DNA from 4 places in the Sphingobium sp. FG11 genome. Region 1 is predicted to be linked to each of the others. Evidence: riboswitches for the same ligand, from Rfam matches in the RefSeq annotation. Region 1 holds a riboswitch; each other region holds the start of a gene.
What was found. Region 1 has a riboswitch for cobalamin ahead of ACODSN_RS11210 (TonB-dependent receptor). Riboswitches for the same ligand answer to the same signal wherever they lie in the genome.
Positions count from the first base shown of each region.

Region 2: linked by a shared signal. The riboswitch ahead of cobW (cobalamin biosynthesis protein CobW) and the one ahead of ACODSN_RS11210 (TonB-dependent receptor) in region 1 are both predicted to bind cobalamin.
Region 3: linked by a shared signal. The riboswitch ahead of ACODSN_RS01145 (DUF1636 domain-containing protein) and the one ahead of ACODSN_RS11210 (TonB-dependent receptor) in region 1 are both predicted to bind cobalamin.
Region 4: linked by a shared signal. The riboswitch ahead of ACODSN_RS13900 (TonB-dependent receptor plug domain-containing protein) and the one ahead of ACODSN_RS11210 (TonB-dependent receptor) in region 1 are both predicted to bind cobalamin.

Region 1 is NZ_JBMDKW010000011.1:76,543-82,501, forward strand. It holds gene ACODSN_RS11200 (ATP-binding protein) at 1-1,710, shown strand, start outside; gene ACODSN_RS11205 (hypothetical protein) at 1,667-2,551, opposite strand; cobalamin riboswitch at 2,768-3,009, shown strand; gene ACODSN_RS11210 (TonB-dependent receptor) at 3,186-5,330, shown strand; gene ACODSN_RS11215 (PepSY domain-containing protein) at 5,374-5,959, shown strand, end outside.
Region 2 is NZ_JBMDKW010000003.1:46,551-52,509, reverse strand. It holds gene ACODSN_RS03265 (NAD-dependent succinate-semialdehyde dehydrogenase) at 1-760, shown strand, start outside; cobalamin riboswitch at 840-1,072, shown strand; gene cobW (cobalamin biosynthesis protein CobW) at 1,254-2,291, shown strand; gene cobN (cobaltochelatase subunit CobN) at 2,301-5,582, shown strand; gene ACODSN_RS03250 (cobalamin biosynthesis protein CobG) at 5,579-5,959, shown strand, end outside.
Region 3 is NZ_JBMDKW010000001.1:221,800-227,758, forward strand. It holds gene ACODSN_RS01130 (adenosylcobinamide-GDP ribazoletransferase) at 1-88, opposite strand, end outside; gene ACODSN_RS01135 (histidine phosphatase family protein) at 85-654, opposite strand; gene cobT (nicotinate-nucleotide--dimethylbenzimidazole phosphoribosyltransferase) at 655-1,665, opposite strand; gene ACODSN_RS01145 (DUF1636 domain-containing protein) at 1,662-2,069, opposite strand; cobalamin riboswitch at 2,254-2,446, opposite strand; gene ACODSN_RS01150 (ABC transporter ATP-binding protein) at 2,467-3,255, opposite strand; gene ACODSN_RS01155 (FecCD family ABC transporter permease) at 3,249-4,271, opposite strand; gene ACODSN_RS01160 (ABC transporter substrate-binding protein) at 4,333-5,181, shown strand; gene ACODSN_RS01165 (hypothetical protein) at 5,194-5,706, opposite strand; gene eda (bifunctional 4-hydroxy-2-oxoglutarate aldolase/2-dehydro-3-deoxy-phosphogluconate aldolase) at 5,764-5,959, opposite strand, start outside.
Region 4 is NZ_JBMDKW010000017.1:46,454-52,412, reverse strand. It holds gene ACODSN_RS13905 (NAD(P)/FAD-dependent oxidoreductase) at 1-274, opposite strand, end outside; gene ACODSN_RS13900 (TonB-dependent receptor plug domain-containing protein) at 414-2,327, opposite strand; cobalamin riboswitch at 2,541-2,791, opposite strand; gene ACODSN_RS13895 (peroxidase-related enzyme) at 2,859-3,464, opposite strand; gene ACODSN_RS13890 (nuclear transport factor 2 family protein) at 3,835-4,386, opposite strand; gene ACODSN_RS13885 (SDR family NAD(P)-dependent oxidoreductase) at 4,469-5,233, opposite strand; gene ACODSN_RS13880 (nuclear transport factor 2 family protein) at 5,366-5,827, opposite strand.

The DNA.
Region 1 (5,959 bases):
CAGGACCAGTTGCGCAGCGCCGCCGGCCAGATCCGGACCCTGTCCTATGCGACGCGGGACTCGGGATGGCAGGGCGACAATGTGCGCCAGCTTCAGGCAATTTTCGATCAGCGCAGCAGAACGTTGAGCGAAATCGGCCTGCGCACGACCTACGATCAGAAAATGGGGGCGCTCGCGGAATTTCATAGCGCCGGCAAATCGAAAAATGTGCAGCGGATGATGACCCTGCTCAATCAGGTGATCGACGCTGAAAATGCGCGGCTGTCCGAACGCAGCCTGGCGGTGACATTGGCGGGCGACCGCAGTGAGTGGGTCGGCCGGACATCGCGATTGCTGGGGCTGGCGCTGTTGCTGTGCGTCCTGTTCGCGCTGTGGGTAGCCAACAATGCCTATGGCGAGCGCCGCACCGCGCGGCGCATCGCCGACGCCGAGACCGAACGGGCGGACCGGCTGGAGGAGGCTGTCCGGGCGCGCACGGCGGAACTCTCCGACGCCTATGAACGGCTGAAGGAAGAAACCAGCGAACGCGCCGCGGCCGAAGATAATCTGCGCCAGATGCACAAGATGGAGGCAGTCGGCCAGCTGACCGGCGGGATCGCGCATGATTTCAATAATATGCTCGCCGTGGTCGTGGGTGGACTGGAACTCGCCAAGCGCAAACTGCACCAGAATGCCGAAGATGCCGGGCGGCATCTCGACAATGCGGCGGACGGCGCCAATCGCGCGGCCGCGCTGACCCGTCGGCTGCTAGCCTTTGCGCGATCGGAACCGCTGCTGCCCGCCACCGTCAGTCCCGACGGGCTGGTCGCCGGGATGGCGGATTTGATCGACCGGACGATCGGCGACCAGATCACCGTCGCCATTGATCGGCAGGCGGGCGACTGGCGCATCTTCGTGGATCAGCATCAGATGGAAAATGCGATCCTCAACCTGTGCGTCAACGCGCGGGATGCGATGGAGGGGCGCGGTCGCCTGACGATCGAAACCGGGCAGGCCCGGCTGAGCGCAAACGAGGTCGGTGAATGCGTGGCGGGCGAATATGCCGTCGTCAGCGTGATCGACGATGGTTGCGGCATGACGCCAGAGGTCCTTGGCCGGGTATTCGAACCCTTCTTTACGACCAAGCCGGTCGGCAAGGGCACTGGCCTCGGCCTCAGCCAGATTTTCGGCTTCGTGCGCCAGAGCCAGGGCGAAATCCGCATCGATTCGCAGGTCGGCAAAGGCACGAGCGTCCAGATCTACCTGCCACGCCGCACGATATCGGACGAGGCAGGCGAGCTGGAGGCGGCGATCAGCGAACAGGCCGACACGCTGCATCCGCCCACGCGCATATTGGTGGTGGAGGATGATCCGCGCGTGCTGAACCAGACCATGTCGGCGCTCGCCGAACTCGGCCATCTACCGATCGCGTGCGACCATCCGGCCAAGGCCGAAAAGCTGCTGCGCAGTCATCGCGACATCGGTCTGATTCTCAGCGACGTGCTGATGCCCGACATGACCGGCCCCGAAATGGTGCGTCAGCTACCCGCCCTCTATCGCCATATTCCGGTGTTGTTCGTGACCGGCTATGCCGGCGACATCGCCGACAGCGCGGATTTCGGCGGGCATGAGGTGCTGCGCAAACCCTATACGCTTGCGGCGCTCTCGATGGCGCTGTCAGCCGCGCTTATCGAATCGCCCCTGCCCGGAACAGCCGCGGCAGCAGAGTGATCGCGCCCAATAGCGGCCAGCGCCGCTGCCACGGCCGGATGCTGATCGCGGTGCCGGCATGGCGGTTGATCTTCCAGGCGAGGTAATCGATCCCCCCGGCATAGGTGAAGCTGGCCTTGGCGAGCCGGACGACCGACAGATATTTGCCCCGCCGCTGCAACGCGCGCCAACGCCGCGCTGCCTGGTCGGTCGGCAACGAGGCGGGCAGGCCGTCGGCAAGGGCCGCGTCGCCAAAACGACGATAGCGATCGGGGTCGGCGTCCACGATCGACACCGACCGCCCCGTCTTTTCCGCCCGCAATTCGGCATTATAGGTCAGCGCAAAGCCGGTGCGCCAAAGCGCCAGGCTATCGTCAGCCCCACCCGCCATCGGCCGGGCGAGCGACAACAGGGTCGGCGCGGCCGTGGCCACCGCCGCGATTGCGCCTTGCCGCGCGCCCTCATCCGCTGCCCAAAGCAACCGCGATGGCTGGGCAAAGCGCGCCCATACCGAGACATTATCGGCATCCGGCCCGCACAGCCGCGCGAAATCCGCTTCGGACAGGACGGCATATTTGGCGATCAGCCCGCGATGCTCGAATGGAAAGACGTTGGGCGGAATCCGCCGGTTGGCCGCCGCGAGCCAGCTTTTCCCGTAAGCCGCGCGGTAATCCGACACGATCAAATAGAAGTCCAGCATCAGCCCGTCGAGATTGGCTTCCCGAAGGCAGGAGCCATAAAAGAGCACCGCTCGCGCCGCATCGGGATATTGCGCCGCCAGCGCCCCCGCCATCGCGGCCGCGCGCGGATCAGCAGCAGCGGCAAGTTCCGCGGTGACGAGAGGGAGCAACTGTGTCGGCATATGCTAAAGGCTGGTCCGCTAGATATCGGTCATGGGAGAACGGGCCTGCGCCCGGATTACTTCCCTGCCCAAGATAGGGAATTTCGTCAAATCTCGGGCTGGCGCGTCCACCGGCCGTGGCACGGAACGTCGCCCACCCGTCTCCTGTGCCTGCCGTTAAGCTTGCGGAACGGAAATTTGCCAGCTAGGGGCGACGCGTTCGGGACAATTTTTCGTCCCGCGCATGATCGCGCCGGTGCCTTGAAAAGGGCTTAAAAGGGAACGCGGTGCGGATGGCTGGCCCATCCCATTCCGCGGCTGTCCCTGCAACTGTAAGCGGTGAGTGCGACGCACATCGCTTTCTCCAAGCCGGAGGAAGCAGCCACTGGGCCGGACGCTAAGTCATGCGAGGCCTGGGAAGGCCGTGCATCGCGCGATGACCCGCGAGCCAGGAGACCTGCCAGCGTCTGGTCGCTCTTGCCCGGTCCAGGGGATGGTCACGGCACGGTATCTTTCCGTTTGAGCGACGAACGGGCGGTGGGGGCCGCATCGGTTCGCGTGGCGGTCGCCTCGGGCGTCCGGCTGTCCGCGCGCGCCGACCGTCGTTGGCGGCACGTCTCCACCCTAGTGTCGCTTGACGCCGGGAAGACATGCAATGGAATGGAAAACGATAGGATTCTGGCTGGCGACGGGGCTGGCCGCAACGACGACACAACAGGCGCTCGCGGATAGCGCCGCCAGTGATTCAACGGATATCATCGTGTCCGGCGTCCGGCCCGGCGCTTTGACGCAGGCCAGCGAGACCGGATCGCGGCTGGGGCTAACCCCGCTCGAAATGCCCGCCAGCGTCGCGCGGATCGACGGCGATACGATACGCGCGCGCGGCGATCTCGACATTCTCGCCGCCGTTACGCGCGCGCCGGGCGTCACCTCTTCGGCCAATCCGGGCAATGGCGGCACAGCGCTGACGATGCGCGGCTTTTCGGGGCAGGGTTCGGTGCTGCAACTGGTGGACGGCGTGCGCCTGTTCCCCGTCGCGGGCACCATCACCTTCCCGACCGACCCCTGGAATGTCGAGCGTATCGAACTGTTGAGCGGCCCTGCCTCGGTCCTCTACGGTCAGGGCGCGCTGGGCGGCGCGGTCAACGTCACCACGCGCGCACCTGACGTGGACCGGATGGTGATCGACGCCGAAGCCGGCTATGGATCGCAGAATAGCTGGCGCGCGGCAGCCGGCGTCGGCGGGCCGCTGAGCGAGCAATTTTCCTATCGGGTCGACGCCAGCTACCGCCGGTCGGACGGCTATGTTGATCGCGGCGATTCCAAAAGCCTCGCCTTGTCGGGCGCGCTGCGCTTTCGCCCGAATGAGCGCTTCTCGCTCACCCTGCGCAACGATTATGGCAATCAGCGGCCGATGGAATATTTCGGCACGCCGCTGACCGACGGCGAACTGGTCAAGGGCAACCGGCGACGCAATTATAACGTTGCCGACGCCAGCCTCCATTATCGCGACAACCGCACCACATTGACGGCGGAATGGACGGTGGCCGACGGCATCACCCTGTCCAACGCCGCTTACCGCCTTACATCCAAGCGGCTGTTCAAGAATCTGGAGAGCTATTTCTATAATGGTAAGACCGGGCAGGTCGACCGGATGGACAATCTCGGCATCGTCCATGACCAGACCCAATATGGCGATCAGGCGAGCGTCCGCATCAGCAAACCGATTGCGGGCCTCAAAAATGATCTGGTCGTGGGCTTCGACGCCAACCTCATCAAGCTGACCTACTCCAATGATTTCGGGTCTGACCCGCAGGAGGATTCGGTCGATCCCTTCAGCTTCGCACCGGGCCTGTTCTATGACACGCAGGGGATCGCGCCCCGCTATCGCACGCGGACCAACGAATATAGCGTCTTTGCCGAGGACCGGCTGGCGCTGACCGACCAGCTTTCGCTGGTCGCCGGCATCCGTCACGAGCGCGACAAGGTGCAGCGCCGCAACATCGTCTATAATCCGGACGGCAGCACAGGCGAAGTCAACGCTTTCCCCAATGGGGCGACGAGCCGGACATTCCGCAACACGACCTGGCGGATCGGCGGCGTGTATCAGCCAACATCGAATATCTCGCTGTACGGCCAATATGCGACCGGCGTCGATCCGCTGGGCACGCTGACGACCTTTACGACGAACAAGGCGCAGTTCGTCTTTACCAACGCCACCGGCGATCAGGTCGAAGGCGGGGTCAAGGCCATATTCCTGGGCGGACGGGGCAGCGCGACGCTGGCGGCCTATCGCATCGTGAAAAAGCGGCTCGCCTTTCAGCAGACGCCGACCACCGACATTCTGCAAATCGGCCAGCGTTCCGCCAAGGGGGTCGAGGCGTCGCTGACACTGCAACTGACCGACCGTTTCGGCATCGACGCCAACGGCACGGTGTTGAACGCCAGATATGATAATTTCGTCAGTGCAGGCGATGTTTTCACCGGCAACACCCCGCCCAATGTGCCCGAAGTCTCAGCCAATCTGGCGCTCTACTGGACGCCGGTCGATCGCTTTCGCGCCAATACCAGCCTGCGCTATGTCGGCCGGACCTTCTCCGACAACCGCAACGCGCATCGCGTGCCGGGCTATGCGGTCGTCGATGCGGGGCTGACCTATGAGTTGACGCCCAATCTGGGCGCAAACCTGCGGGCCTATAATTTGTTCGACAAACATTATGCGACCACCACCTATAATGACGATCAGTGGATTTTGGGGCGTCCCCGCTCCATCGACATATCGGTGACCGCGCATTTCTGATGCGCGCGCCCGATGGCGGCATCGCGGCAAGCGGTGGCTGTACCTGACCCATCGCTGGGTCGGTATCGTCACCGGCTTGTTGCTGGCGATGTGGTTCCTGTCGGGCATCGTCATGATGTATGTGCCATTCCCATCGCTGACCCAGAAGGAGCGGCTGGCGGGATTGGCGCGCATCGACTGGACCAAGATGCAGGGCGCGGCTCGCCCGGACGTCTGGCTGCAACAGGGACCGGAGGGGCCGATCTGGCTCGATGATGCGGCCATTTCGGCATCGACCGGGCGCGCCGTCGCTCCGGTCGATGGCCGGCAGGCAGCGCGTATCGCCGCCGCATTCGGCAGAGCGCCGGTTGCCGCCACCGAACGGGTTGAGCGCGACCAGTGGACGGTCGCGGGCGGGTTCGACCGCTATCGCCCGTTATGGAAGGTCTCCCTTGATCGACCCGACGGGCTGATCCTCTATGTAAGTTCGATCACCGGAACGGTCGTGCTCGACACCCATGCGAGCGAGCGCTTCTGGAACTGGCTTGGCTCGGTTCCCCACTGGATCTATCCGACGATCCTGCGTCAGGATCAGCCGCTCTGGCGACAGGTAATCCTGTGGACGTCCGGCGCGGGCATCGTCGGCGCGG
Region 2 (5,959 bases), on a different contig from region 1:
GACCGAGACCGGCCGGGCGCTGCTGCGCGCCTGCGCCGACACGGTGAAGAAAGCCAGCATGGAACTGGGCGGTAACGCGCCCTTCCTCGTATTCGACGATGCCGATATCGACGCGGCGGTCGAAGGAGCGATGGCGTCGAAATTCCGCAACAACGGCCAGACCTGCATCTGCACCAATCGATTTTACGTGCAGGACGGTGTCTATGACGCCTTCGTCGCGAAACTGGTCGGGAAGGTGAAGGCGCTCAAGGTCGGCTATGGCCTGGATGAAGGCACAGCGGTCGGCCCGCTGATCGACGGCAAGGCTGTCGAAAAGGTGGAGGAGCATGTCGCCGACGCGATCAAAGGCGGTGGCGCGCTGCTGACGGGCGGGCGGCGCAGCAGCCTTGGCGGCTTCTATTATGAACCGACCGTCATCGCCGATGTCGCGCCGGACATGAAGCTGGCGCGCGAAGAGACGTTCGGACCGCTCGCCGGGGTCATCCGCTTTTCTGACGAGGCGCAGGCGATCCGCCTCGCCAATGACAGCGAGTTCGGCCTCGCCAGCTATTTCTACGCAAGCGACCTTGGCCGCGTCTGGCGTGTCGCCGAAGCGCTGGAAGCGGGCATGGTCGGCATCAATACCGGCCTCATCTCCACCGAGGTCGCCCCCTTTGGCGGGGTGAAACAATCGGGCCTTGGTCGCGAAGGCTCCCGCCACGGCCTCGACGATTATATGGAGCTGAAATATCTCTGCATGGGCATCGGCGCTCCGGGCTGACCCGGCGGGTTGGCAAAACAGCATTGGCTTGGGGCCGGTTTTGATCTAGGGCGAGCGCGCAAGGACCGGGTAAAGCCGGACCTCGCATGATCGCGCCGGTGCCCCCTTTCGGGGCTTAATCGGGAATGCGGTGCGGGCGCCCCAAAGCGCCCAAATCCGCGGCTGTCCCTGCAACTGTAAGCGGATAGCGCGATGCACAGGCTCCCCATCAAGGGAGCGGTCACTGGACGGCGCATCGGCGCCACGTTCGGGAAGGCGTGCATCAAGCTGTGACCCGCGAGCCAGGAGACCTGCCGGCGCTCCGGTCGCTCTTGCCTTGGTCCAGGGGATGGTCATGGCACGGTAACTCTCCGTCTGAGCGACGAACTGTGCGGCTGGGGCTGCACGGTCGCGTGGCTATGGGCGATGTGTCGCGCCCGCCCGTCGTTGCGCGCCGACCGGACCTGTCCGGCAAGCCCCGCTCTGTCTCGCTCCGGCGCGCGGAGAGTTATCCATGTCCGACCTGTCCAAGGTGCCGGTCACCATCGTCACCGGCTTTCTGGGCGCCGGCAAGACCACGCTCATCAGCCACCTGATCCGCAATGCGGGCGGGCGGCGGCTGGCGGTGGTCGTCAACGAGTTCGGTTCGCTCGGCGTCGATGGCGACATATTGGCGTCGTGCGCCATTCCCGATTGCCCGGCGGAAAATATCGTTGAACTGGCCAATGGCTGCATCTGCTGCACCGTGGCCGATGATTTCATCCCCACCGTCGAAACGCTGCTCGCGCTCGATCCGCGCCCCGACCATATCCTCATCGAAACATCCGGACTGGCCTTGCCCAAGCCGTTGCTCAAGGCGTTCGACTGGCCCGCGATCCGCAGCCGCATCACCGTGGACGGCGTGCTGGCGCTGGCCGATGCCGAAGCGGTCGCGGCGGGCCGGTTCGCGCCCGATGTCGCCGCGCTCGACGCGCAGCGCGCCGCCGATCCCGGCATCGACCATGAAACGCCGCTGTCCGAAGTGTTCGAGGACCAGCTTGCCTGCGCCGACATGGTGCTGCTGACCAAGGTCGATCTCGCCGGGGCGGAGGGCGTCGCCGCCGCCCGCGCCGTCATCGCGGCGGAATCGCCCCGGCCCGTGCCGGTGATCGAACTGACCGAAGGCGTGGTCGATCCGCACCTGATCCTGGGTCTTTCCGCTGCCGCCGAGGATGATATCGCCGCGCGCCCGTCGCATCATGATGGCGAGGACGATCACGAGCATGAGGATTTCGACAGCATCGTGGTCGAATGGGGCGAAATCGCCGATCCCGCTTTGCTCGCCACCCGGATCGAGGCGCTCGCGCGCGACCAGAATATCCTGCGGGTGAAGGGATATGCCGCCGTCGCGGGCAAGCCGATGCGGCTGCTGGTGCAGGCGGTCGGCGCGCGGGTGCGGCACCAATATGACCGGCCATGGCGGCCGGACGAAGCACGGCGGACGACGATGGTCGTCATCGCCGAGCATGACCATATCGACGCCGACGCGATCCGCGCGACACTGCTGGGATAAAAGCGCGCGATGCACGTCATCTTCCGCGAAACGCACGGGATGGAGGAAAATGCCGTCCCGCAGGATCTCGGGCAGTCGCCCGCGGATCTCGTGGTCCTGTCCTTTTCGGACAGCGACCTTGGCGCGTTCGCGGCGGCATGGCATCAGGCGCGCGGCTTCAATGCTGGCTTTCCGACGCTCCGGCTCGCCAGTCTGGCGACGCTGATGCACCCGTTGTCGGTCGACACCTATGTCGAGCGGACGCTGGCGGGCGCGAAGGCGATCCTGATCCGGCTGATCGGTGGCACCCCCTATTGGAGCTATGGGCTGCAACAGGTCGAGGCGCTGGCACGTTCGCGCGGCGTCGCGCTGGCGGTGCTGCCCGCCGACGGCTTTGAAGACGGGCGGCTCGATGCCGCGTCGACCGTGCCCGTGCCCGTTTTGCGCGACCTGGCGCGGCTGTGTGACGCGGGCGGGGCGGAATCGGCGCAGGCCGCGCTGGCCATGCTTGCACAGGCGGCCGGGTTGATCGACGAGTCGGCGCAGCATAGCGCGCCGCTGCCGCTGGTCGGCGGCTGGCATCCCGCGCTGGGCGTTGTCGATCCCGAAGCCTTCCCGCGCGATCCCGAGCGGCCGCTGGTGCTCATCATCTTCTACCGCTCCTATCTGACCGCGTATGATCTCGATCCCTTCGCGTCACTGACTGCCGCGTTCGAAAGGCGCGGCTTCGCGGCGCTGTCGATCTTCGCGCCGTCGCTCAAAAGTCCCGAAGCCCGCGACCGGATCGACCGATGGGTGCGTGGCCTCGCGCCAGCCGCGATCGTCAACGCCACCGCCTTTTCCGCGCGCGGCGAGAGCGGCGACACCCCGCTCGACGGCGCGGGCGTGCCGGTGTTCCAGCTCGCGCTCGCCACCGCGAGCCGGGCGGGCTGGGCGGACACATCGCGCGGCTTGTCACCGGCCGACCTTGCCATGCATGTCGTTTTGCCGGAGATTGACGGACGCATCTTTGCCGGTGTCGCAAGCTTCAAGGAAGCGGGCGAGCGCGATCCCGACCTCGGTTTCGCCCGCACTATCCACCGCGCCGACGCTAACCGGATCGAGGCGATCGCGGCAAAGGTCGCGGGCTGGATCGCGCTCGCTCGCAAGCCTGCCGCCGACCGGCGGATGGCGCTGATCCTGTCCACCTATCCCGGCAAATCCTATCAGATGGCGCATGCTGTCGGGCTGGATGTGCTGGCTTCGGTCGAGGCGATACTCGCCGATCTGGCGGCGGCGGGCTATGACGCACGGGCCGTGGCGGACCTCGCCGCTCGTCTGGGGCAGGACCATCTGCACTGGCCGCTGGCAGAGTATCGCGCGGCGCTGGCGGAGTTGCCCGACGCGCTGCGCATCGATCTGGCCGCGAACTGGGGCGAGCCGGAGGCGGACAGCGCGGTCGTCGATGGCGCGTTCCGTTTCACGGCCCTGCGCGCGGGCGAAATGCTCATCGCCCTCCAGCCCGAACGCGGCGAGCGCGCCAGCCGCGACGATGAGTATCACGACCTGTCCCGCTGCCCGCGCCATGCCTATGTCGCCTTCTATCTGTGGCTGCGCGATCAGGGCGTCGACGCGCTCGTGCATATCGGCGCGCACGGGACGCTGGAATGGCTGCCGGGCAAGTCGGTGGCGCTGTCGGGCGATTGCTGGCCCGAGGCGCTGATCGGCGCGACGCCGCTCGTCTATCCTTTCATCGTCAACGATCCGGGCGAGGCGGCGCAGGCCAAGCGGCGCATCGGCGCGGTGACGATCGGCCATGTGCCGCCGCCGCTGGTGCAGAGCGCGAGCGGCGCGGGGCTGGCGCGGATCGAGGCGCTGCTCGATGAATTTTCCAACGCCGAAGGGCTGGACCGGGGTCGACGCGCCCGCTTGCAGGACGCCATTCAGGCCGAAGCGCGCGTGCTGGGGCTGGAGGCGGAACTCGGCCTCGACGCCGCCGCCACCCCGGTTGAGGCGATCACCCGGATCGACCGCTTCGTCTGCGACGTCAAGGAAAGCCAGTTCGGCGACGGGCTGCATATATTCGGGCGGGGCGATCAGGGCGCGGCGGAGCGGGCCGGGCTGCTGGCGGCGCTCGATGGCCGGCGCGTGCCCGCCGGCCCGTCCGGCTCGCCGTGGCGCGGGCGCGGCGACGTGCTGCCGACCGGGCGCAACCTGTATGCCATCGATCCGCGCGCCGTGCCCTCGCGCGCTGCCCATGCGCAGGGGGTTCGACTCGCCGAAGAGCTGATCCGGCGGCATTTGCAGGATCAGGGCGATTACCCGCGCGGGCTGGTGGTCGATCTGTGGGGATCGGCGACGATGCGCACGGCGGGCGAGGAGTTCGCCATGGCGCTGCACCTGCTCGGCGCCAAGCCGCTATGGGACCTGACGTCCGAGCGGGTGTCGGGCATCGAGATCGTGCCGCTGGCGTTGCTCGACCGCCCGCGCATCGACGTGACGCTGCGGGTGTCGGGCCTGTTCCGCGACGCCTTCCCGATGCTGCCGCAACTGTTCGGGCAGGCGGTGCGCGCGCTATGCGGGCGGGACGAGCCGGCCGACTGGAACCCCTTCGCCGGGCAGGCCCCCAGCCCGCGCGTTTATGGCCCGGCAGCGGGCAGCTATGGCTTGGGCCTTGGCGACGCCGCCGAAGTCTATAGCGACGAGAGCCGGCGCACGGCGGGCGAGGCATGGCTGGCGGCGTCCGCCCATATCCTCGACGCGAGCGGGGACGCGACTGACCCGCGGGCCGATCCCGATGGCCTGCGCCTGCGCGTGGCGGGGGCGGACGCCTTCGTCCATCTTCAGGATCTGCCCGAAACCGATCTACTGCTGGCCGCCGACTATGCCGCGCACGAGGGTGGTTTCGCCGCCGCCAAAGCGCTGTCGGGCGGCACGGCGTCACTCTATCATCTGGACAATCGCGATCCGGCGCAGCCCGTGGCGCGCACGCTGACCGAGGAGATCGCCCGCGTCGTGCGCGCCCGCGCCGCGCATCCCGGCTGGGTCGCGGGGATGATGCGCCACGGTTTTCGGGGCGCGGCGGAACTGGCGGCGACGCTCGATCATATGGGTGCGTTCGCCCATCTTTCGGGCAGCGTGCCGCCGCATCTGTTCGACCTTTATCATGACGCGACGCTCGGGCGGGACGATGTCCGCGCCTTCATGGCGCAGGCCAATCCGCAAGCGCTGGCGGCGATGGAACAGCGCTTCGCCGCGCTCCATGCCGCAGGATTGTGGCAGACGCGGCGCAATTCCATCCTCGCCAGCTTGCCAGTCGAGGGCGGAGCATGAGCGGCTTTGCGGTCAAGGGCTGGTGCCCCGACGCCTGGCGACCGATGCAGGCGGGCGACGGGCTGCTGGTGCGGGTTAAGCCGCGCCTCGGGCGATTGACCCGCGCGCAACTGCTTGGTCTGTGCGACGCCGCCATGACCCACGGCAACGGCCTGATCGACATGACGCGCCGCGCCAATCTCCAGCTGCGCGGGCTGCGCGAGGAAGGCTGGCGGCCGCTGCTCGACCGGCTGATCGCGCTCGATCTGGTGGACGCCGATCCGGCGCGAGAGCAGCGGCGCAATATCCTCGTCGCGCCCGACTGGCGGACCGGGGACGACAATCACCGTATCGCCACGGACCTGCTGGCGCGGCTGGACGACCTGCCCAACCTGCCG
Region 3 (5,959 bases), on a different contig from region 1:
ATTCAGCATCCGTGGCCGCGACGGAAGGTGCAGGCAGCCGGGTCAGGAATTGCAGTGCGAGGATAAAGCTCTTGCCGGATGATTTCATGAGACCAGCGCCACGATCTGCGCCGTCGATGGCGCACCGGGCCACACCCGGAGGCTCAGAAGGGCGGCATAGGGCAGGTCGAACGCCCAGCATTGGCGCTGGCTCAGGCCGCAAAGGATGGCAAGGGTGGCGCGCATCGCCCCGCCATGGGTGACGACGAGCGTATTTTGCGGTTCGAGGTCGCCTAAAGCCGCCGCTACCCGGTTCACCAAATCCGACCAGCGTTCGCCCTGGGGGGGCGGATTGGCGTCGGGATCGTCCCAGAATGCGCCGATCGCCGCCTCGTCCAGATTCTGCGAGGATTGCCCCTCCCAGTCGCCGAAATGTAGTTCGCGCCAGCGCGGATCGATGGTGGCGGCAAGCGCGCGATCTCGCGCGATCGCTGAAGCGGCGTGTTCGGCACGACTGAGATCGGAACTAACGATATGGTCGATAGCGAGAGGACCCGCCCGAACACGACAGGCCTCGATCCCCGCCGGAGTCGATGCGACATCGGTGTGGCCGATCATGCGGCCGGGAATCTCGGGCGCGCCGTGCCGCAGGAGATGGAGGAGGAACGCCGACATTCAAGCTGCCGAAACGGCGGCCTCCGCAAAGGTCGCCATCTGTGCGTGCGTCGCCAGCGCCGCATGGACGATGTTGGCGGCGACGGCCGCGCCGCTGCCTTCACCCAGCCGCATGTCGAGCCGCAGCAGGGGATTGAGGCCCAAGGCTTTGAGCAATCCTTCGTGGCCCGGCTCCGCCGAACAATGACCGGCCAGGCAATGCGCCGTGATTTGTGGGGCGGCCGTTGCGAGCGGCGCGATGGCCGCGCAACTGATGAACCCGTCGAGCAGCACCGGCACGCGCAACTGGCGCGCGCGCAAAATCGCGCCCGCCATCGCAGCGATCTCGCGCCCGCCGACCCGGCGGAGCGTTTCGAATGCGGTGGCCGGGGCGTCACTGTGAAAGGCGAGGGCGCTGTCGACCACGGCGATTTTGCGGTCGATGCCGGCATCATCGACGCCGGTGCCCGGCCCGGCCCATAAAGCGCCATCGCCGCCCAGACTGCGCGCGCATAACGCTGCTGCCGCCGTCGAATTGCCGATACCCATTTCGCCGAGCACGAGCAGGTCGAGCGAGCTATCTACACTGTCCGCGCCCGCCGACAGCGCCGTCAGGCACTCCGCTTCCGTCATCGCGGGGGCAATCGTGAAGTCGGCGGTCGGCCGGTCGAGATCGAGCGCGACGATTCTGAGGTCGAGTCCGGCCGCGCCGGCCAGCGCGTTGATGGCGGCGCCGCCCGCCCTGAAATTGCCCACCATCTGCGCGGTCACTTCGGCGGGAAAGGCACTGACGCCCCGCGCGGTCACGCCATGATTGCCCGCGAAGATCACGGCGCGCGCCCGATCGATGCGGGGGATAGCACGACCCTGCCATCCGGCGAAGAAGATCGCGATATCCTCCAGTCGGCCGAGCGATCCGGCGGGCTTGGTGAGTTGCGCCTGCCGCTCGCGCGCCTGATCGATTGCGGCTTCGTCTGGTGCGATGCTTTCGTGGAGTGCGGCCTCGAAATCCGCGATATGGGAAAAGATCATTCCGCGACAAACCCCGGCGGCGGCGTGCGGGTGATGAAATGGCCCTTCACCCCCGATGGCCAGTTGGCGAAGGGCACGCGGCCATGATCGCTCGCCGCATAATGGACGGCATAATCCAGAATCGCGCGGGCGGCCTCGCCATCGGGCGTGAACCGCCCCAGCACATAGCCGACCTTGCCCGGCGCGCGCAGATGCACCGTGCAGAAATCGCTACAGGCGAACAGGCAGGGCATTTCCTGCACGGCGATGTCGGCATAGCGCGGGTCAGACGCCTTGGCGTCGCGGAGCGCCGCGACGAGGCGGGCACCGCCACGCGAGCCGTCATCATCTTCTCTCGCCTCCGCCGAATGGCGGCAGGTGTTGCAGGCGACGATGGCGGGGCCGTCTTCGACTGGTTTCAGCATCCTCGCGCCTTCGCGACGATGAATGGACAGGAAATGAGGATCATCAAACAGGCACCCTACGACATCGGGGCCGTCGATGCGGGACGTGCCCGGCGCTTGGACGCGCCAGACAGACCCGCAAAGCGCGGCCGGCCATGTCGTCTCTCGGGTTCACCCCCGTCCGCCCGGAACACCCTGTCCGCACGAAGGACGACCGCGACCGGCAGGTCTCCTGGCTCGCGGGTCCATGCCGGTTCGCGCCGCCTTCTCAAGATCGATCGACCTCAATGGCATGATGCGCGATGGCTCGCCGCTTACAGTTGCAGGGGCAGCCGGGGATTATCACCCCGTTCCCATTTTCATCCCCGTAAAGGGGAACCTGTCGCGCCGTGGGCCATAAGTCGAGCATCGCGCCGCGTCAATCGGGACGCGGGGCGATCCTTTCGAGCGGCACGACCAGCGGCGCGGCATGAGCGAGGTCGATATGCGCCCTGATGCCATAAACCGCCGCCAGATTTTCGGGCGTCAGTACTTCTGCGGGCGCGCCATCCGCTATAAGGCGGCCTTCCCGCATCAACAGCAGGCGGTCGCAATAACGAGCCGCCATCATGAGGTCGTGCAGCACGGCGATCACCAGCCCCCCGGCCCGCGCCTCGCGCGCGAGCAATTCCATGACGTCGAGCTGATGCCCCGGATCGAGCGCGGCGAGTGGCTCGTCGGCGACCAGACCCGGCGCGCCGACGGCGAGCGCCCGCGCCAGCATGACCCGCGCCCGCTCGCCACCGGACAATTCGGTGGCGATCCGGTCGCGCAGATGGCCGACATCGGCACGGTCGAGCGCTTGCGCCACCTGCTCCCGGTCCGTGTCGGAGATATGCGACATCGGACCTAAATGCGGCAGACGGCCAAGTGCGACGAGCCGCTCGACCGAGAGCGGCCAGTGCAGCGTCTGGCCCTGCGGGAGATAGGCGATCGATCGTGCGACGACGCGGCGGCCGATGCTGGTCACGGGCTGGCCATCGATCAGGGCCGATCCTTCGCTTGGAGGGACGAGGCCCAGCATGGCCCGCACCAGCATCGATTTGCCCGCGCCGTTCGGGCCGATGATGCCGACCAGCGATCCGGGCGCGAGGGTCGCGCTGACTTGATCCACCACCGCCCGCTGCCCCAGCCGGACGGAGAGGCGGTCGAATGTCACGCTCACCATAGCCGCCGCTCCCGCAACAGATGGACGAGAAAGACCGGCACGCCGAGAAAAGCGGTCAGCACGCCGAGCTTTAGCTCATTCTGCGTGGAGATGAGCCGCACCGCTATGTCGGCGAGTGTCAGCAGCACCGCGCCCGCAAGCATCGAGGGAAGGAGAACGGCCGAGGGACTCCGGTCCGTCCACGGCCGCACCAGATGCGGCACGATCAGCCCGACGAACCCGATCGATCCCGACACCGCGACTGCGCCGCCCACGCCGATGCCGACGCCGAGCAGCAGGCGCAGCCGCGTCCGCCGCAGATCGACACCCAGCGCTTGCGCGCCATCCTCGCCTAGCGACAATGCATCGAGTGCGCGCCCGTCGAACAGCAGCAGCGCGGCGCCAATGACGATACAGGGCAGGGCGATCCAGACATGATCGACCGATCGATTTTCGATCGAGCCGAGCAGCCAGGTGGTGATTTCCATCGCCGCGAAGGGATTGGAGGAGAGGTTGAGCGCAAGGCTGATCCCGGCGCCCGCCATGGTCGATACCGCGATGCCCGCGAGGATCAGCGTCAGCGGGCTTTCCGAATGGCCCGACAGAGTGAATAGCAGGACGAGCGCGAGCAGGCCTGCGCCGATTGCGAGCGCGGGTAGCATCAGCGGATTCCATTGGGCAAGGCCGAAATAGATCGCGCCCACCGCACCCAGAGCCGCCGCGTTGGACGCGCCGATCACCGACGGTTCGGCCAGCGGATTGCGCAGATAGCCTTGCAGGGCCGCACCAGCGAGACCCAGCATCGCTCCGACCATCAGGCCCACCAGCACACGCGGCAGGCGCAGGTCGAGGAGGATCGCCGTCGCGAGCGGATCGCCATGACCGGCCAGCACCGCCATCAGGCGCGTGGGCGCAATCGTGGCCGCGCCGATCGAGAGCGAGGCGACGGCCGCGAGCAGAATCAGCAGGATCAGACCGGGGATCAGCGCGCGATGGCGAAGGACGGGATGTTGGGCGGTCGGCACGGCGTCTCGCATGTGGATCGATCGCCCCGGCTGCGCTTGTCTCGCGCTTGTGGGGCGTTATGGATGGCGCTCTATGCCATGGTTCAAATCCCCGCGCACGGCCTATCTGGCCCTGATCGCTGTCATGCTGCCGGTCGGAGCGGGGGTGATGGCGTCGGCGGCCCGGCCCGTGGCACGGCCCCAGCGCATCGTGTCGTTCAACATGTGCGCGGACCAGTATCTGCTTGCGCTTGCCGACCCTGCGCAGATTGCAGGGCTGACCCGGAACGCGACAAATCGGGAATTGTCGGCGGCGGCGGACAAGGTTGGCCGCATCCACATCTTGTCGAGCGCCGCCGAGGAAGTGATGGCGATCAGCCCCGATCTGGTGGTGGGCGCGCCCGCGCGGCGCGGCCTGATGATGGAGGCACTGGCGGGACAGAATTATCGCACCGTCCCGCTCGAAAGCGCCGAAAGCTATGCCGATATCGTCGCGCAGATCCGCACGGTCGCGGCGGCGGTCGGCCATGTCGCGCGAGGCGAGGCGCTGGTCGCGCGGATGGACAGGGCGCTGACGGCGCTGCCAAAGGCGGGGGAAGGCAAGGTCGCGGCCTATTACCAGCGGCGCGGATTCCTGACCGGGACGGGGACACTGATCGATGAATTGATGAGGCGTGTGGGCCTCGTCAATCTGGCGGGTAGGCTCGGCAAGCCGGTGCTGTCGCAGATGAGCCTGGAGGAATTGATGGTCGCGCGGCCCGATTATCTCATCGTGGAAAGCGCGACCGACCGGGTGACCGATCAGGGCACGGAAATGCTGCACCATCCGCTGCTGCGCCATATCCCGCGTCTGCGCATTCCGCAGGCGTGGACGGTATGCGGCGGCCCCGCCTATGTGCTGGCGGCGGAATCACTGGTACGCCAGTTACGGGCGCGCCGCTAAGTTTCGGAATCTTCAGGCAGGAGTCAGGCGGCCCTTGAGCGCGTCGATCCGGTCATTCTGCGCATCCACCGTCGCGAGCGCCCCGGCGCGGGCGGCGTCGATGGCGTCCGCTCCGCCCTGTGCCTTGCCGTCCGCAATGGCGTTGTTACGCTCGACATAGAGGACATCGAGGCTGGCAAGAGCGGATACGCTGTCGTTGCGCGCGGCTTCGAGGGCGCTGATTGCCGTCTGGGCTGCGACCCACGCATCGCTCGACACGGGTGCGCCGCTGGCCGTCCGCACCGCGCGTTCGGCGGCGGGATAGGCTTTGTCGAAGGCGTTGCGACCGGCATCGGCCTGCGTCGCGAGACGGGCGATGTCCGCCGCGAGCGAAGGGTCGGCGGGCGCAGGTGGCGGCGGCGGTGAAGGCTGCGCCACCGGGGCATCCTCGATCGGCCGTTTGGCGAGCGAGGGATAGGCCGTTTGCGCGCCGGCGCAACCGGACAGCAGCAGGATGAGGGAGGGGAGCAGCCGGCGCAGGATCATGGCAGAGCATCTAGGACGGCGCGGGCGCGGGCGCAATGGGCGGAACCCGCGCGTCGTTCAGCGCGGGAGAGCGGCGGCCTGCCGCGCCAGTGCCTCGATCGCGGCGGGATCGACCGGCCCCTTGGGCACCACCCAGCTACCGCCGATGCAGGTGATGAAGGATTCGGCCAGCCATGTGGGCGCGCTTTTCGCGGTGATCCCGCCGGTGGGGCAGAAGCGCGCGGATTGCAGCGGCGCGGCCAGCGCCTTGAGC
Region 4 (5,959 bases), on a different contig from region 1:
CGAATTTCCCGACCGGATCGACGCTTTTGACGCGGTGGCCGAGCAGCATGTCGATCTTTCGCTCTTCCCAGAAGGAGGCGGGGCGGATCAGGATGCGGTCGAAGCTCTTGTCGCCGGCGAAATATTCCTTGGACAAGGGCGGGCGCTCATAGGGCGGGTCCTTTTCGTCGCCGATCATCGCGATCGACCCTTCAAAGCCCGACTGGCGCAGCGAAATTCCCGCCTGAGCGCCGGCATGGCCCGCACCCACGATCAGAACGTCATAATAGCTCACTGCATCCCCCTAGCATATTCGTTGCGGCGTGATTTGGCCCGCTTTGGACAGGCTTTCAAGGGGAAACCGCAGCGGACGATGGGTGGCCGCGGTGAGCGAGGCGACCGGATAGGGTCGCCTCGCTCGATCTTCATGACGGTCAGAAGCGGGCTTTGAAGCCGCCATAAGCGGCGCGGCCTGCGGTCTGGAAGCCGATATTCTCGCGATACTCCTCGTCAAACAGATTTTCGACCCGCCCGTATAGTGAGAGGCCCGGCATGATCTGCACATCCGCGCCGATATTCACCACCGTATAGGCCTTGAGCGTCTCGACGTTGAAGGTCGCGAAATTGGTGTCCAGCGCCTTGCCATTATAGCGCGCCGTTACGTTCGCGCCGAAACGGTCATCCTTCGACCGCCAGGCGAGATTGGCGCTGCCGATATTGCCGGGGCGACGCACCAGGCGGAGGTCGTTTTCGTCCTTCGCGGTCAGATAGGTGTAGGCGCCATCGAACCGGAAGCCTGCGGGCAGCACGAAGTTTGCCGACACTTCGACACCCTCATGCGGGGATTTTCCCGCGAGATTATCGACGGTGTAGACGGGAAAATAGACCGTTATGATGCGGTCGCGCAGCTTCGCGTTGAAATAGGTCACGTCGATCCGGCCATGGCCGCCCAGGAACGACTGTTCCGCGCCCACTTCCCAGCCGGTCGACTTTTCAGGCTTCAGGTCGGGCTTGCCGACGAAACCGCTCGTCGGTGAAAATCCGAACAGTTCGAAAAAGTCGGGCGCCTTGACGCCAGTGCCGCCCGCCGCGTGGAGGCGGGTGCCGAAATCGAAGCGATAGCTGGCCTGTGCATGCCAGGTGGTCGAATCGCTGAAACGGTTGTTGAAATCCTTGCGGATCGATCCGCCCACGCCGATCCGGTCGCCGACGGTCAGCTGATACTGGCCGACGATGCCCCAATTATCCGTCGTGTTGAACGGGTTCGGACCAGTGAGGAACAGCGAGGTGCCCTGAAACTCCTCCCGCTCATAATCCACCGCGCCGGTGATCGCATGGGTGACAGTGTCGTCGCCCAGTTTCAGCGTCGAGGCAAGCGACACTTTGCGGCGGCGGCCGGTATTGCCGAAAGTCTCGACGCCATTGTCATCAAAGGCGCGGCGGCGCGAATTGTTGAGCTGGGCGCTGAGGTCGGTGGTCCAGCGGCCATCCTGTGTGCTGTAATTGGCGCCCACGAGCGCATAGAAGGCGCTGTTGGTATAGTGGCCGCCGGAATCGATCGCATTGCCGGTCAGGAAGTAATCCTGATCGTTGAGGTCCGCATCGGTGTAATTGTAACGCGCGACGGCCCGCAGCGTGAGCTGGCCGATTTGATAGCCGAACTTGCCATGCACGGTTCCGATCTTCGATCCGATGTCGCGCGAGCCGCCCGGCGCGACGACGAAACCGCCAATGCCCGAATAGGAGCCGCCAATGGCATAATCGAGATCGCCCACGACGCCCGCGCCGCGCACCGCTCCCTCAAGGGTGCCGAAGGATCCGCCCTCCAGCCGCGCCGCGAAGCCCGGCATCTCGCGCCCGCTGGCGGTGATATAGTTGATGACCCCGCCGATCGCGTCGGAGCCGTAGAGCGCGCTCTGCTCGCCGCGCAGGATTTCGACCCGCGCGCCTGGATCGGACGTCAGCGTCGCGAAGTCGAACTCGCCGGCATAGGGATCGGCCGCTTCGATACCGTCGATCAGCACCAGCGTATGATTGGCCTCCGCGCCGCGAATGCGAACCTGCGTCTTGCCGCCGACCGGGCCGGTGCGGTTGACCGCAATGCCCGGCACATCGCGCAGCACATCGGAGAGGATCGTCGTCTGGCGATTTTCCAGATCGACCGGCTGGATGACCGTGGCCGACGAGCCGAGGGTCGCGGTGGAAATGCCGCCATCGCCCCGGCTGGCGGTGACGAGGATCGTGTCGGTCACTTTGGCCGGCTCGTCAGCGGCGGCGGCCTGCGCGAAGCCCGCGACGGGCAGGAATAATGCACTGCTCATCAGCGCGCGGAATCTGGATGTCGTCATGGTCAATACCCCCTTGGCGCCTTGGAGCAACGTCCGGCGGGGGCTTGCCGCTATCGCTTGTGCCGGCGTCGGCCTGCACGCGAACGAACGGTCGGCGCAGGGCAGGGGGCAGGCACATTACCCCCGACCGCGCACCGATGCGGCCCTGGCCGCATGGATTCGTCGCTCAGACGGAGAGTGACCGTGCCATGACCTTTCCCTGGACCATGACAAAGAGCGACCGGTGCGCTGGCAGGTCTCCTGGCTTGCGGGTCGTCGCTTGCTGTGCGGCCTTCCCGGAACGCGCATCCTTATGCGTTCGCCCCAGTGACCTCCGTCATGCGGCATGACGGAAGATGCACATCTCGCTCACCGCTCACAGTTGCAGGGACAGCCGCGGATCGGGTGATCCGACCCGAAAGCCGATCATCCGCACCGCATTCCCGTTTTAAGCCCTTGCGGGCACCAGCGCGATCTTCGGCAAGGCAGAACCTCGCCAAGCCGGCCCTTAATCCTGTTTGCGCGTCAGGCCAACGGCTTTGTTTGGCCGCTTCATGCCGAGGGCGCGAGGGACGCGAGGAAATCATCGTCCGGACGCATGCCGTAGCCCGACGTCATCCGGTTGGTCAGGTTGAACACGCCGATCAGTTCGATCACATAATAGATTTTCGCGTCGCTCAGGCCTGCATCCCGCAACGCCCGCACATCGGCGGCTTCCATGCGTCCGGGCTGTTCGGTCAGCTTGACGCAATAATCGGCGATCGCGCGCTCCTCGACGGTCAGTTCGACCGTGCGGTAATTGATCGCGATACGCCGCGCGCGACCATGATCGCCAATCTCTTCGCCCAGCTTGTGCCCGTGAATGAGCAGGCAGGTGGGACAGGCATTGATCGAGGATACGATCACGCCGATGAACTCGCGCTCGGCAAGGGTCAGCAGCCCATAGGCCGGATCAAGGAAGATGGGAGACATGAAAGCGCCCGCACGCGCATAACCGGCCTCGTCATAGCCCGCGAGAATGCGCGTGGAATGGAGTTCGGGTACCGGCATGGTATCGACCCATTCCTGCGGCAGCTCATAGCCTTCAACCCCAGGCAGATAGGCATAAGGGTCGTTGGATTTGAACTCCGGGGTCAGGGTCGATTTGCGGTCAGCCATCAGCGTCTCTCCAATTATCATTTCGTGTGGTGATAATCGGATATGGTTGCGCTGTCATCTGCGGAGGCCGCCGCTACTTCCGGTGTTTCGGGAATTTTTCTGGCTGAATCTTGGCTGCTACGGACACACCTTAAATCTGCTTACTATGCTTTCCTGCGATATCTTAACTGCGCACCAGCCTTGGCCGACGATTTACCTATTATGATGATCGCGATCTCATTCACGCCCTTGCCACGCTCCTCTGGGGCATATGGGCAAAGCGGCGCTTCAAATCATGGGGAGTGTGCTCCCCATGATTTGAACACGCAAACGCTGACATTAACGACAATTGGAATGAGCTTAAGTTATCCCGGAATGGAATATAATCCCATCACACCGACCATTGCGGCGGGCCGTTATAGCCGCGCTGCGGCATTTCGCGGCCGCGGTTGATGGTCATATTTTTGATACGCCAGCCTTCGCCGGTGCGCTCGAACTGCAGTTTATAGATTGCCAGCGACCAGTGACCGTCATTGTCCTCGACCGGCCGTCCATTGGGCCATTTCGACAGCGCGATCAGATGCCAGTGTCCGCGCGCGACATCGCCGTCCACATCGATCAGCGGGTTCATCACATTGTGCGAAACATAGGGAGTGGCCCGCAGCGTGTTGAAAAGCGCGCGCACTGCCTCGCGCCCTTTTGCCTGGCCGATCGTGCCGCAGTCGTCCCAGATGCCATCTTCCGTGAACAGATCGGCAGACGGGCCCATATGGCTTGGTCCCTGACCTTCCCAGCCGCCGTCATTATAGTGAGTGTAGAGCGACATCAGCCGCGTAATATCTTCATGATCCTCGATCAGCTGCACTCGCTCTTCGAGCGTCGTCGGCCGCTTGCGATTGGGACCGAAGGATGTTCCTTCGAACGGGTCTGAGGCATTGGCCATGATTCACTCTCTCCTTGATAAGCTGATTGATCGGGCGAGGGGGGCGACGAGCATCGTCAGCCCTGTCGAACCCTCGCGGCCATCACTGCGCCGTCAGCCCGCCATCGACCAACAGAGCGGTGCCGTTGCAGAAAGACGCATCATCCGAAGCGAGGAAGGCGATCGCCGAAGCCATTTCCGAAGGGTCTCCCAACCGCCCGGCGGGTATGATCGCCTTGATCTGGGCGGTCTGGACTTCAGGATCGTCCAGCGAATCCCCGAGCATCGCGGTTTTCGTCCAGCCAGGGTGCACCGAATTCACGCGGATGCCATGTTTCGCATTTTCGATCGCCACCACCTTGGTCAGCATCAGGACGGCGCCCTTGCTCGCGCAATAGGCGCCACCATATTCGCCGGCCACGAGCGATGCGGTCGACGCGACGTTGACGATCGCGCCTACGCGTCCGGTCGATTGCCACTCGCGCGTCGCAATCCGGCAGCCCAAAAACGCCGTGGTCCCGTTGACATCAAGCTGGCGACGCCAGTCGGAGAGTTCCATGTCGACGACATGGGCCTGAATGGCGATGGCGGCGTTGTTCACCAATATGTCCAGCGCGCCCAGCTCATCCCGCGTCGCCTGGAGAACATTCTCCCATGACGCTTCGTCGACGGCATCATGCGCGATTCCGATCGCGCGATAGCCCGCCTGTCGAAGCTCGGCAGCCCGTTCCTCGACACCGGCCTGATTAAGGTCGGTCAGCGCAACCAGCGCGCCCTCTTCCGCCAGGCGCTTCGCCGTCGCAAAGCCAATCCCGATCGGAGAGGCCGCTCCTGTCACGATCGCTACCTTGTCCCGCAATCCTCTCATACCCACTCCCGCTATTGAAATTCGTTTCCGCTAGAGCGGATTCCGATCGGTCCGCTTTGATTGCGCCAATTTTGTCTGATTGGTCGCGTCTCGATCAAGTCGTTGAGTGATCTTCCCCGACTGGAAACCGCCCTAAACCGGCTCGCTCGACGGCCTGAAGAATTCCCGCGGGCCGTAAAGGACCACCTTGTGCGATCTGAACAGCCATTTTCCGTCGACCCGCACATAGGTGTCGTCCAGATAGGCATGAACTTTCACGACATTTCCGTCATGCAATCCGCCCTCGAAGAAGCAGTTGAAGAAGCCTTTGGCCTCATTCTCGGTCTGTTCCGATATGACATGGCCGGTTGCGTAGTGCGCCATGAAGGTCATGGCAGGGTCAATTTCCTCTTTGAAGAAAGCTCTTATCTGCTCCCGCCCGTACGAGCATGGCCCGCCGACCGCGGTTTCATCGAACACGCCGCTTTCCGCGAAACATTCGGCGGCTTCGTCCCACATCCGCCGGTCCTCATAAGCCGAGAACCGACTTACCAAATCGCGAATTTCCTCACGATCGATAAGCTGCTGCAATTTTTTTTCCATGCCGGTTTCCATCCATATCGCCTTTCGGAGCAAGGCACGAGGCGGCGCTTCGTGCAACAGAAGGCGCTGCGTGGCTCAATCGATGGCGAAACGAGGCACGCAAGCCGTCAAGAATAGTCCAGCCAGGGCAACCGATACCGGCAA